DNA from 3 places in the Thermoanaerobacterium sp. R66 genome. Region 1 is predicted to be linked to each of the others. Evidence: riboswitches for the same ligand, from Rfam matches in the RefSeq annotation. Region 1 holds a riboswitch; each other region holds the start of a gene.

The links. A riboswitch is a leader RNA that binds a small molecule or an ion and turns the genes downstream of it on or off. The one in region 1 is predicted to bind cyclic di-AMP.
Region 2: linked by a shared signal. The riboswitch ahead of JJQ93_RS00560 (C40 family peptidase) and the one ahead of JJQ93_RS02250 (C40 family peptidase) in region 1 are both predicted to bind cyclic di-AMP.
Region 3: linked by a shared signal. The riboswitch ahead of JJQ93_RS04810 (cell wall hydrolase) and the one ahead of JJQ93_RS02250 (C40 family peptidase) in region 1 are both predicted to bind cyclic di-AMP.

The regions. Positions count from the first base shown of each region.
Region 1 covers NZ_JAEUWW010000001.1:492,520-496,088, forward strand. The annotation lists gene JJQ93_RS02235 (nicotinate phosphoribosyltransferase) at 1-572, shown strand, start outside; tRNA gene JJQ93_RS02240 (tRNA-Leu) at 691-775, shown strand; gene JJQ93_RS02245 (AEC family transporter) at 825-1,745, opposite strand; cyclic di-AMP (ydaO/yuaA leader) riboswitch at 1,934-2,064, shown strand; gene JJQ93_RS02250 (C40 family peptidase) at 2,068-2,763, shown strand; gene typA (translational GTPase TypA) at 2,911-3,569, shown strand, end outside.
Region 2 covers NZ_JAEUWW010000001.1:128,277-131,845, reverse strand. The annotation lists gene JJQ93_RS00565 (sigma-70 family RNA polymerase sigma factor) at 1-499, opposite strand, end outside; gene JJQ93_RS00560 (C40 family peptidase) at 765-1,454, opposite strand; cyclic di-AMP (ydaO/yuaA leader) riboswitch at 1,451-1,568, opposite strand; gene ku (non-homologous end joining protein Ku) at 1,726-2,535, shown strand; gene JJQ93_RS00550 (ATP-dependent DNA ligase) at 2,538-3,461, shown strand; gene JJQ93_RS00545 (peptidoglycan D,D-transpeptidase FtsI family protein) at 3,529-3,569, shown strand, end outside.
Region 3 covers NZ_JAEUWW010000001.1:964,728-968,296, forward strand. The annotation lists gene JJQ93_RS04800 (hypothetical protein) at 27-344, shown strand; gene JJQ93_RS04805 (TMEM165/GDT1 family protein) at 582-1,145, shown strand; gene JJQ93_RS04810 (cell wall hydrolase) at 1,210-2,034, opposite strand; cyclic di-AMP (ydaO/yuaA leader) riboswitch at 2,034-2,162, opposite strand; gene JJQ93_RS04815 (hypothetical protein) at 2,220-2,363, opposite strand; gene JJQ93_RS04820 (sensor histidine kinase) at 2,455-3,569, opposite strand, start outside.

The sequences.
Region 1 (3,569 bases):
TGGCTCCTGTCATGGAAAGGGCAGCACTAATAGGTGGCGCTGATGATGCCAGTTGCATATTAGGCGCGAAGCTTTTAGGACGCGAGCCAAAGGGGACAGTACCACATGCGGCTTTTCTGATAGCTGGCGACACTCTTACTATAGCTAAAGCTTACAGTGAGATAACGCCTAAAGATGAGAAAATAACTATTTTAGTAGATACATTTAAAGATGAAATTGAAGAATCATTGAGGGTGGCTGAATTTTTAGGAGATAGGTTGTATGGCATAAGATTGGATACGCCGTCTGAGAGAGGAGGCGTAACGGCAAGTCTTGTGTATGAGCTTAGGCAGAGGCTTAATCAAAAAGGATTTGACAATGTCAAGATCATTGTGTCTGGTGGGCTTACACCAGAAAGGATAAAAGAGCTTGCATTAAGCGGTGCAGATGCATTTGGCGTTGGCAGCTATATATCAGATGCATCTCCTATAGACATGACGATGGATATTAAAGAAGTAGAAGGAGAACCTATTGCAAAAAGAGGCCGAATTCCTGGAAGGATAGAGAATGCAAAATTAAAAAGGATAATATAGACAGGCATGAATTCATATTTGTCTATATAATACTTACTGAATCGCAATTTATGCAAAAAGGTATTGACACAAACAAAAAAACATTATATAATGACTAATGTGCTGACGATATTGTGACGCGGGGGTGGCGGAATAGGCAGACGCGTACGTTTGAGGGGCGTATGGAGTTTTCCGTGCGGGTTCAAGTCCCGCCCTCCGCACCAAAATGAAAATAAATATTTTACATAAAAAAAGCCTTTCAAAAGGCTTTTTTTAATGCCATTTTACCATTATAATTGACATGAATACAATCGCAACAATCGTCGTTGTCGTTATAAAGATCGATGCCAGTTTGGTGTTTAGATTTCTCTCATCAGAATATATGACTGCTACAAGCGCTGTCGGCATGATGGTCCCTAACATTATAGCTTTAATTGTCATCGATGCAGTATTGAAAAACATAGGCAAGACAAAAAACAGTGCTATGCCTGGCGCATATTTTATGGCAAGTCCTTTAACTAGTGATAAAATTTCATCCTTTTCTAAATTAAAATCAAGAAAATACCCTATTACAAACAAAGCTAATGTTGTATTCGGCATCGAAATTTGCTCTGCCAGGTTGACGATTAAACTTGGGAATTTAACACCCATGACATTCAAAAGGAAGGCTATTATATAAGTGTCAAAAGGTACAAAGTACAAGATCTTTTTAAATACTTTTTTCAGATCTAATTTATCACTCTGAGAAAATGCGTATGCAGCGATATATGCGATTCCAAAGACATTAAATGAATTTCCCATGTCAAACATTGCGATGTGCAAAAGACCATTGTTGCCATAGATTTGTTGGACAAACGGGAAAGCAAAAAGACCTATGTTGTATCCGCAGAGAGATATGATCAAAGTACCTTTTGTTTCTCTTTTTAAATTTGCGTTTCTAAAGGCTAAAAAGCCTATAATAAAAGTGATGAAACCAAAAGCAAAGCCTGATAATGTCAAAACGAATAAGTTTGTATTTACTTTTGTAGTCAAGAAAACTTTTGCGATGCTGGCAGGCAATGTTATGTAGATTATAAAACTATTCAGGACTTTTCCTGTTTCCGCAGGTAAAAATTTCATTTTCTTTACTGCGTAACCAAAAAATATTATGATGATGCTTATTGCGATTTTTTGAAGTATGACTATTTGGCTCATTTATATCCTCCTTTTCGTACATCAAGTAAAATTATACTACAATAAGCCGCTTGTTTATAGAGATTGTAACAAATTTATAAATTTTTTATAAAATATATTAAGAGTTTATTAAAAAAATCTTAAAAAATTATTATGAAAACATTGACTTTATTAATCGTTTTTGATAAAATAAAAGAAACTTGTACATATTAGCAATCTTGCCGAATCCTATTTAGGTACGGAGGATTTTTCATGTTTGGGGTTAATCTGCCATATGCAGTAGGGGTACCTTCTATCCCGCACCCGTCAACTAACTCCGGAGGCAAAAGGAAGGAGATTAGCTATGAATAGCAAATTAGGTAAATTTATTTTTGGTGTATCCGTTTTCGGTATGACGATGGTGGGTTCTTCGATGCTTACACATATTTATGCAGCAGATCTGGGAAGTGGCGTTGTCATTGGAAACGGTGTAAATGTCAGAAATGGCGGAAGCTTGTCGTCAAAGGTTATTACACAGTTAAACTATAGCGATGTGGTTACAGTGATTGGACAGGATAATGGCTGGTACAACATAAAGCTTTCAGATGGAACTGTAGGCTGGATATACGGCAAGTACCTTTCATTAAGGTCTTCAAGTACGGTGTCAAGGGGTGATGTTGATAGAAGCATTGCCTCGAGGCTTATTGACTTTGGAAAAGAGTTTTTAGGAACGAGGTATGTTTACGGTGGTGAATCTCCATCGGGTTTTGATTGTTCCGGTTTTACTCAATACGTCTTTAAAAGCGTCGGAATTACTTTGCCGAGGGTAGCTGATGATCAAGCTACAGTAGGTACGTACGTTGACAAAGCTAATTTGCAGCCTGGAGATTTGGTGTTTTTTAAGACATTAGGGAGCAGCATAATAAACCATGCTGGGATATACATAGGAAATGGACAGTTTATGCACGCTTCATCTGGTGCTGGAAAAGTCATGATAAGCTCTTTGTATGAAGACTACTACAGCGCTCATTATGCTACAGCCAGAAGAGTTATACAGTAAATATGCATAAAGACAAAAAGGCACTTTCATGTGTCTTTTTTTGATGCATTTTTAGGTGATATTTATAGTTTGTTGACTATTTAAGCATATTAATATATCATTATATATTGTATAAAATTTGCATTTGTATGGAAGGAGTTAACCTAAATGGGGTTTGTAAGGGACGATATAAGGAATGTAGCTATAATAGCGCATGTTGATCATGGGAAAACAACTTTAGTAGATGGAATGCTTAAGCAAAGTGGCATTTTTAGACAGAATGAGAAAGTCGAAGAAAGAGTAATGGATTCAAATGAATTGGAAAGAGAAAGAGGAATAACTATTCTTTCGAAGAATACTGCCATAAGGTACAATGGTGTAAAGATAAACATAGTCGATACGCCTGGACATGCTGATTTTGGCGGCGAGGTAGAACGGGTACTAAAAATGGTTGATGGTGTATTATTGCTTGTAGATGCTTTCGAAGGACCAATGCCTCAGACCAGATTTGTATTAAGCAAGGCTTTAGAGCTTAATTTAAAACCTATAGTAGTTGTGAACAAAATCGATAGACCTGATGCAAGGCCAGAGGAAGTCATCGATGAAGTCCTTGATCTTTTTATTGAATTGGGTGCTGATGATGATCAGATTGATTTTCCTGTAGTATATGCTTCTGCCAGAGAAGGCATTGCTAAGTTAAGTTTAAAGGATGAATCAGTAGATTTGCGTCCTCTTTTTGATACTATCTTAAAAGAGATTCCGGCGCCAGAAGGTAATATAGATGATCCACTGCAGCTTATTGTTACCACACTTGACTATGATGATTA
Region 2 (3,569 bases), 360 kb from region 1:
CACTCTGGTAACCTACTCCCAATTCTTTTGATATTTCAACGAGTGTTTTTCTTTCAAAAAAGTAAAGCAATATTATGTTTTTCTGCTTTGCGGTAAGGCCATTCAAAGCTTCCTTTAAATCATTTCTCATGATATCATTAAAAAATTTTTCTTCCGGAGTAAGTTCATCGGCTACCATCAAATCGATGATTTCATCTTCATCATCATCTGCCTTTGCATTCAAAGAGAGAAAAGATTTTTTCTTTCTGTAGGCATTTAAAAAGTAAAATTTAAGCTGCATACTTCCATATGCTATGAATTCTTTGCCTTTTTTCTCATCAAACTGATAGATAGCAGCAATAAGCACTTCTCTTCCGTCCTGAAGCATATCATCAAAACTGTCGTATGGAAACTTTTTTGCTAATTTTATCAAAAGAGGATGAAACTTTTTTAAAATCTCATAGACAGAATCTTTATCACCACTTTTAGCCTTAAAGCACAGTTCATTATAACTTATCATCTACTACACACCTCACATAAAGTGAGGACCGGTCCCTTTCAGTGCAGCACTGTGCTTTAATTATATTAAACGAACAAATGTTTTGGTAATTGCGAGTTATAAAAAGTCATCGCAGAAAATTTATAATAATCAGTTATTTGTGATATTACTTGTCAGCAAAACAAAGATTTCCATTTAAGACTTTATTGAATTTCTAAAAATAAAAGAGGCGCATATGTTAAATCAAAAAACATATACGCCTCTATATAGATGCTCTCTTTTAACCTTAATAATACCTTCTTGCACCAATATAATACGTCCTAAACCAACCGCTAAAATCCGCAATAGCAGCCTTACCAAGTGAATCGCTCATGTGTATTAAGCGGTTATCACCTATGTATATGCCTTCATGCGTAGGGCCACCGCCTGATGTAGAGAAAAACAATATATCGCCTGGCTGAAGATCAGATAAGCTTACAGCTCTACCACCTGCATACTGGTCATACGTAGTTCTACCAATGCTTTTTCCAGCCTGCCTAAACACGTATTGAACAAATCCAGAGCAATCAAAACCTGCAGGTGTAGTACCACCAAAAACATAGGGCACTCCAAGATATCTTTCTGCAATGCTTACTACGTCAAAATTTGATGGGCGCTCATAGCCACCCCTTGATGAAACGCCAGTTACAGTCGTCCTATTTAATACAGCCTCTGTAGCTGGTCCTACAATTCCATCCGGAGATAGTCCGTACCTTCTCTGCAGTGCGATCACTGCGTTCTTTGTCATACTACCAAATATTCCGTCAATACCACCTGTGCTATAGCCAAGCCTGTTTAACGTTTGCTGCAAGCTAACCACCGCTTGTCCTCTTGAACCATATTTCAAAAGCTCCATTGCAAATGCACTTGGCGCTTGCATAAGTGTTATTGACACTACTGCTGTTGCCACTATTTTTTTGTAATTCAACTCATTCATCCTCTCTTTATGCCTACGAGGTTAGTTGACGGGTTCGGTAAAGAGCAACCCTACCGCATACGCGGATTCACCCCAAAGATATCCCCCGCTCTTTCGATTAGGCATATTTTATTTTATTTTAATAAATTTAATAAAAAATTTATATTTTTAATAATTAATTAATATTATATAGGCAAATTGTATCAAAGTCAACCACATTCCATAAATTACCTGAAGATTGTGAGTTTCTCATGGTTATACTAATTAATGAATATTGAAAGAAGGTGAAAAAATGCGTTCAATGTGGAAAGGTGCCATTAGTTTCGGCCTTGTCAGCATCCCCATAAAACTGTATGCAGCCACAGAAGACAACTCTATACATTTTAGACAGCTTCACAAAGACTGCAAATCACCCATAAAATACGAGAAGATCTGCCCTGTGTGCAATAAAGAAGTTTCTGATGAAGAAATCGTAAAAGGTTACGAATATGAACCAGGAAAATTTGTCATCATAGATGAAGAAGACTTAGAGAGAATTCCAAAGTCAACAGTTAAAACGATAGATATTATCGATTTTACAGATTTAAGTCAAATAGATCCCATATATTTCGATAAGACATACTACATCGCACCAGATGAAATAGGTGCAAAACCATACGTACTTTTAAGAGATTCTATGAAGAAATTAAACCGTGTAGCAGTTGCAAGAGTCGTCATACGATCAAGACAAGATTTAGCCTGCATAAGAGTTTTCAATGACAACTATATGGTAATGGAAACAATGCACTTCCCTGATGAAATAAGAAGCACAAACGAACTTCCACCTATCCGTAATGTAGATCTTCACGAAAATGAGGTGAAAATGGCTATAAAGCTTGTAGATACTCTGACATCTGATTTTTCTCCCGAAAAGTACGATGACAACTACAGAAAAGCCCTGATCGAAATAATCGAGTCGAAAATTCAAGATAGAAAAATTGAAATACCTGAATCGCCAAAGGAAGAAAATGTCCTGGACCTTGTAAGCGCATTAAAAGCCAGCATCGAATCAGTAAAAGAAGAAAACACGGCAAAAAAATCAAAAAAGAAAAAAGGTGCATAAAGATGTCCCTGATGGATGAAAAAATCCCTCCTATGCTGGCTGTATCAGGAAATGTATTTGACGATCCAAATTGGGTATATGAAATCAAATGGGATGGTTCAAGGACAATAGCATTTCTTTCATCTTATACAAAACTTCAAGACCGAAGGCTTGTAGATATAAGCCACCAATTCCCAGAACTTATAGATGTAAATAAATGTCTAAAATCAAATGAAGCCATACTTGACGGCGAACTAATCGTTATAAAAGACAATAAACCAAGCTACAGAAACATAATGATGCGAAAACACCAGCAAAACAAACTAAAAATTGAACTTTTAAGTAAATCCAATCCCGCAATATTTATAACATGGGATGTAATATATGTTGATGGAAAAGAACTATTAAACTACCCACTTATTAAGCGCAAAGAAATCTTAAGTAAAATCGTCAGTGAAAGCAATCTAATAAGGATATCTGATTATATTTTTGAACACGGCAAAACTTTATTTGCGGAAACTGGTAAAAAACAATTGGAAGGAGTAATGGCTAAAAAGGCAGACTCAAAATATTACTTAGGAAAAAGAAGTAATCTATGGCAAAAATTCAAACATCACATAGTACTAAACGCTGTAATATTGGGTTATAAGGTAGATAAAACGGCGTTAGTCTTGGGCCTTTACAACGAGGATGACAAACTTGTGCACATTGGAAATGTAGAATCTGGAATATCGCAAAAAGAATTATCATCGTTCTTAGAGGTTGCCAATGATCTGAAGGTCAACCCTGAATTTTACGGTCTTGCCATTAACAATGTTCAATGGATAATGCCTTTTATTGTATGTAAGGTTAAATTCATGGAATGGTCAGAAAATTTCAAAATGAGAGCACCATCTTTCTTAGAATTTGCTTTAGATGTAAAACCCATCGAATGCAGATTCATGTAAACTAATTGAAATGTGCACATTATTGATTTAAAATAAAATTATAAACGTACAAGGGGGATACTTTCAATTGGCATCAATAAATAAAAAGCGCATTTTGCTGGTACTAAT
Region 3 (3,569 bases), 470 kb from region 1:
ATACATTACATTAAGAGGTGTTATTTATGAAAGACAATGAGTCGAATAAAAAAAATGAATTTGAGAAGGAATTAGATAAACTAAAAGAGTGGGAAGAAAACCAGTACACCCCTGGCTATTATATTGGAACGGGACGAATTCCTGAACCCATAAAAGGGGTTGGCAAATATCCTTTTATACAAATAATTATTGGCTTGATAATATTATTACCCATGATAATTGCCGTAATCGATGAGACAGATGTGTTAAATATAATATCATTTATAATACCGGCCATAATTGGTCTTTCCTTCATTTATGGAGGCATAATAAAATTAATAAACATGAAAAAAATTAGAAAATGAAACAAATTGCATTGACATAATTTTTTGACTTATTATATAATGAAGTAGATGTCTTTTAAAAATATTATATAGTCTATGTAAAGGGGAGTAGTTCACATATATAAATATGTGGCAAAGTCAACATGCTGGTTTTAACCTGGCTTTGCCTTAAAGAATGAGACCTTTACGTAATATGTTGCACATATTATGTAATAGGTTTTATTTTTTTGGCATACTAATTACAAGGAGGCAGATTTGATGAATGCTTTAATATCGTCTTTTATTCTCGTCTTTGCATCTGAAATGGGCGACAAGTCACAGTTTATGGCTATGGCATTTGCCACATTTATAAAAGCCAGAACTGTCTTAATTAGCATATTAATCGCTGCCCTTTTAAATATGGGTATTGCAGTTTTGTTTGGCTCATTTATTACAGAGTACATACCGATAAAATACGTGAAGCTATTGGCTGCCATATCTTTTTTAATTTTTGGATTGATCACATTAAAAAATGGCCATGAAGGACATGAAAAAATCAGAAAATCCAAATACGGTCCAGTTTTCACCATAATAAGTACATATTTTATTTCGGAATTTGGAGATAAGACACAGCTTTCGACACTAGCGCTTACTGCCACATACAAAAATCCTGTATTTGTTTTATTAGGTGCTACTGCAGGAATTTTCATAGCTGATGTCATTGGAATCGTATTGGGAGTTTATTTAGGTAAGAAATTGCCAACAAAACTTTTGCATTACATATCAGCCATCATTTTTATAATATTTGGCTTTATCACTTTGTACGAAGCAAAAACTCTATAGAAAGCAAAATGGATACCTTTCGGTATCCATTTTGCTCCTCTTAGCCTCTCATTAACAATCATTTTTATCTCGCATAAGAAAATACCATATTGCCTACTTTTAGTGCAACTGGCAACGACCAAAGCCACTGATTGGTATTGCTGGTGTCAAAGTAATAAAGTGCACCGTTTGTAGGATCTACACCGTTTAAGGCATCCCTTGCAGCACTTATTGAGTCTGGTGTGGCAGGTAAATTTATCCAGCCATTTTCAACAGGTGTAAATTGATAGTAACCGTTGCTATCGACTTGGTATATTACGCCTTGTATTGTGTTAGGGAATATACCACTTTTTACCCTATTCACTATCACGGCACCGACAGCAACTTTAGCTTGATATGGTTCACCACCAGCTTCCGCATTTATAAGCCTTGATAGAAGATCCAAATCAGCATTTGTGTATGAAATAACACCTCTTTGGATAGAACCTCTGTTTGCAGTTACATCGCTTCTTATACTTGAAGAAGTTGATGGTGTACCAGACGTCGATGTTGGTATGACAAAAACTTGCCCTGGATAAATCATATCGCCTGTTAAACCATTTACATTTTTTAAAGCATCTACAGTAGTACCATACTTCATGGCAATTAAGTATAAACTATCGCCTTTCTGGACTGTATATGTGTTGTCACTGCCAGGTACAACTAATACTTGCCCCGGATATATTACTGTATCACTGAGATTGTTAAGCTTCATTATTTGATTGTATGTTGTGCCATAATTTAAGCCTATCTTGTATAGGCTATCACCAGGTTTTACAGTATACGTTGCCGCAAATGCCGTCTGAGAAAATAAAAGAGCCGCTGCTAATGATGCAATGAGAGGCTTTACCTTAATACATTTTTTTAACATAAAAATCCCCCTTTTGCCTCCGAGGTTAGTTGACGGGTTCGGGCAAAGGGACGCCCTACCACATGAGTGGATTCACCCCAAAAAAAGATCCCCCGTACCCCTTTTCGGGGATTCGGCATATTTTACTTTAATTATAAGGGGAATGATTGTATATGTCCATATTAAACTGATGGGAATATAGGCAATTAGTGGCATTCACTGTAACCACAAAATGGGCAGTAAATACATCCGCTTTCAGGAACTAACTGTGCACCACAATCAGGGCATGTATATTCTTTAGAAGAATTTTTTACTTCCATCTGCTGATTTTTCGTCGCTTCTTTTTGCATTTTATACCCTCCAATATATAGTGAATTTATAAATATATTATACCATATATTGTGTAGTATGTCACTAAAAATAAAATAACAATCCCATATATCAAATTTTCGGGATTGTTATTTTAAATTCAGATCCTTCATTTAATTTGCTTTTCACTTCAATACTCCCACCGTGCAGCTCAACAATAAGCTTTGCAATAGATAGTCCTAAACCCATTCCACCAGTTTCTTTACTTCTTGCCTTGTCAACCCTATAAAATCTGTCAAATACATAAGGAATCTCTTCTTCAGGTATTCCAATGCCATCGTCTTTAATTATTACGGCTACATTTTTATCTACTTCTTCTGCATAAATTTTTATATTGCCATCAATGTCTGTATATTTTAACGCATTATCAAGAATTATTCTTAATAGTTCCTTTATAAGATTCCTATCTGCATTCACTTCCAAATTTTTATGGCAAAAAATTTCAATGCTTTTTTCATTGAAAATCACTTTAGCATCCCTGACTATTTCTGCAATCAATTCATAAACATTAAATAATTTCTTATTTATATTAAGCGTCTTGTTATCTCCTCTTGCCAGCATCAAAAGCCTTTCAATCAATATCTCCATTTCTTGCTCTTCTTTTTTTAAAGCGCCTATAGACTCTTCCAGTACATCTTTGTTGTCTTTCCCCCACCTGTCTATAAGTTCTATATATCCTTTCAAGATAGACAAAGGTGTCCTAAGCTCATGGGAAACATTTGATATAAATGCATTCTGCCTTTTAAAATAGTCTTCCAGCCTGTCCAGCATGTCATTAAACGTAGCAGCGAGCTTAGACAGTTCATCATTATTTCCGTTAACGCTCAATCTTTTATTTAATTTCTTCTCGTCGATTGCATGAACTTCTCTCACCATATAATCAACAGGCCTTAATGCTCTACCTGTTATAAAATATCCTGCAAAAAAAGACACCAAAACTCCAATGACATCGGAAACAGCCATCATCACAAACAAAAGCTTTAAGAAAAAATACTGATTTTTTAAATCTTCATAAACCTGAATGTAAAAAAACTTATTCCCGTAAGTATACTCTCTGTTTATATATGCTATATGCGTCTCATCTTTTTCTATTTTTGTAGGTGCATTTATATTTTTATCATATGGTATACCAATCAAATGCGGTGAAGACACGTACACAATTTTTCCATGCGAATCCACAATCTTTA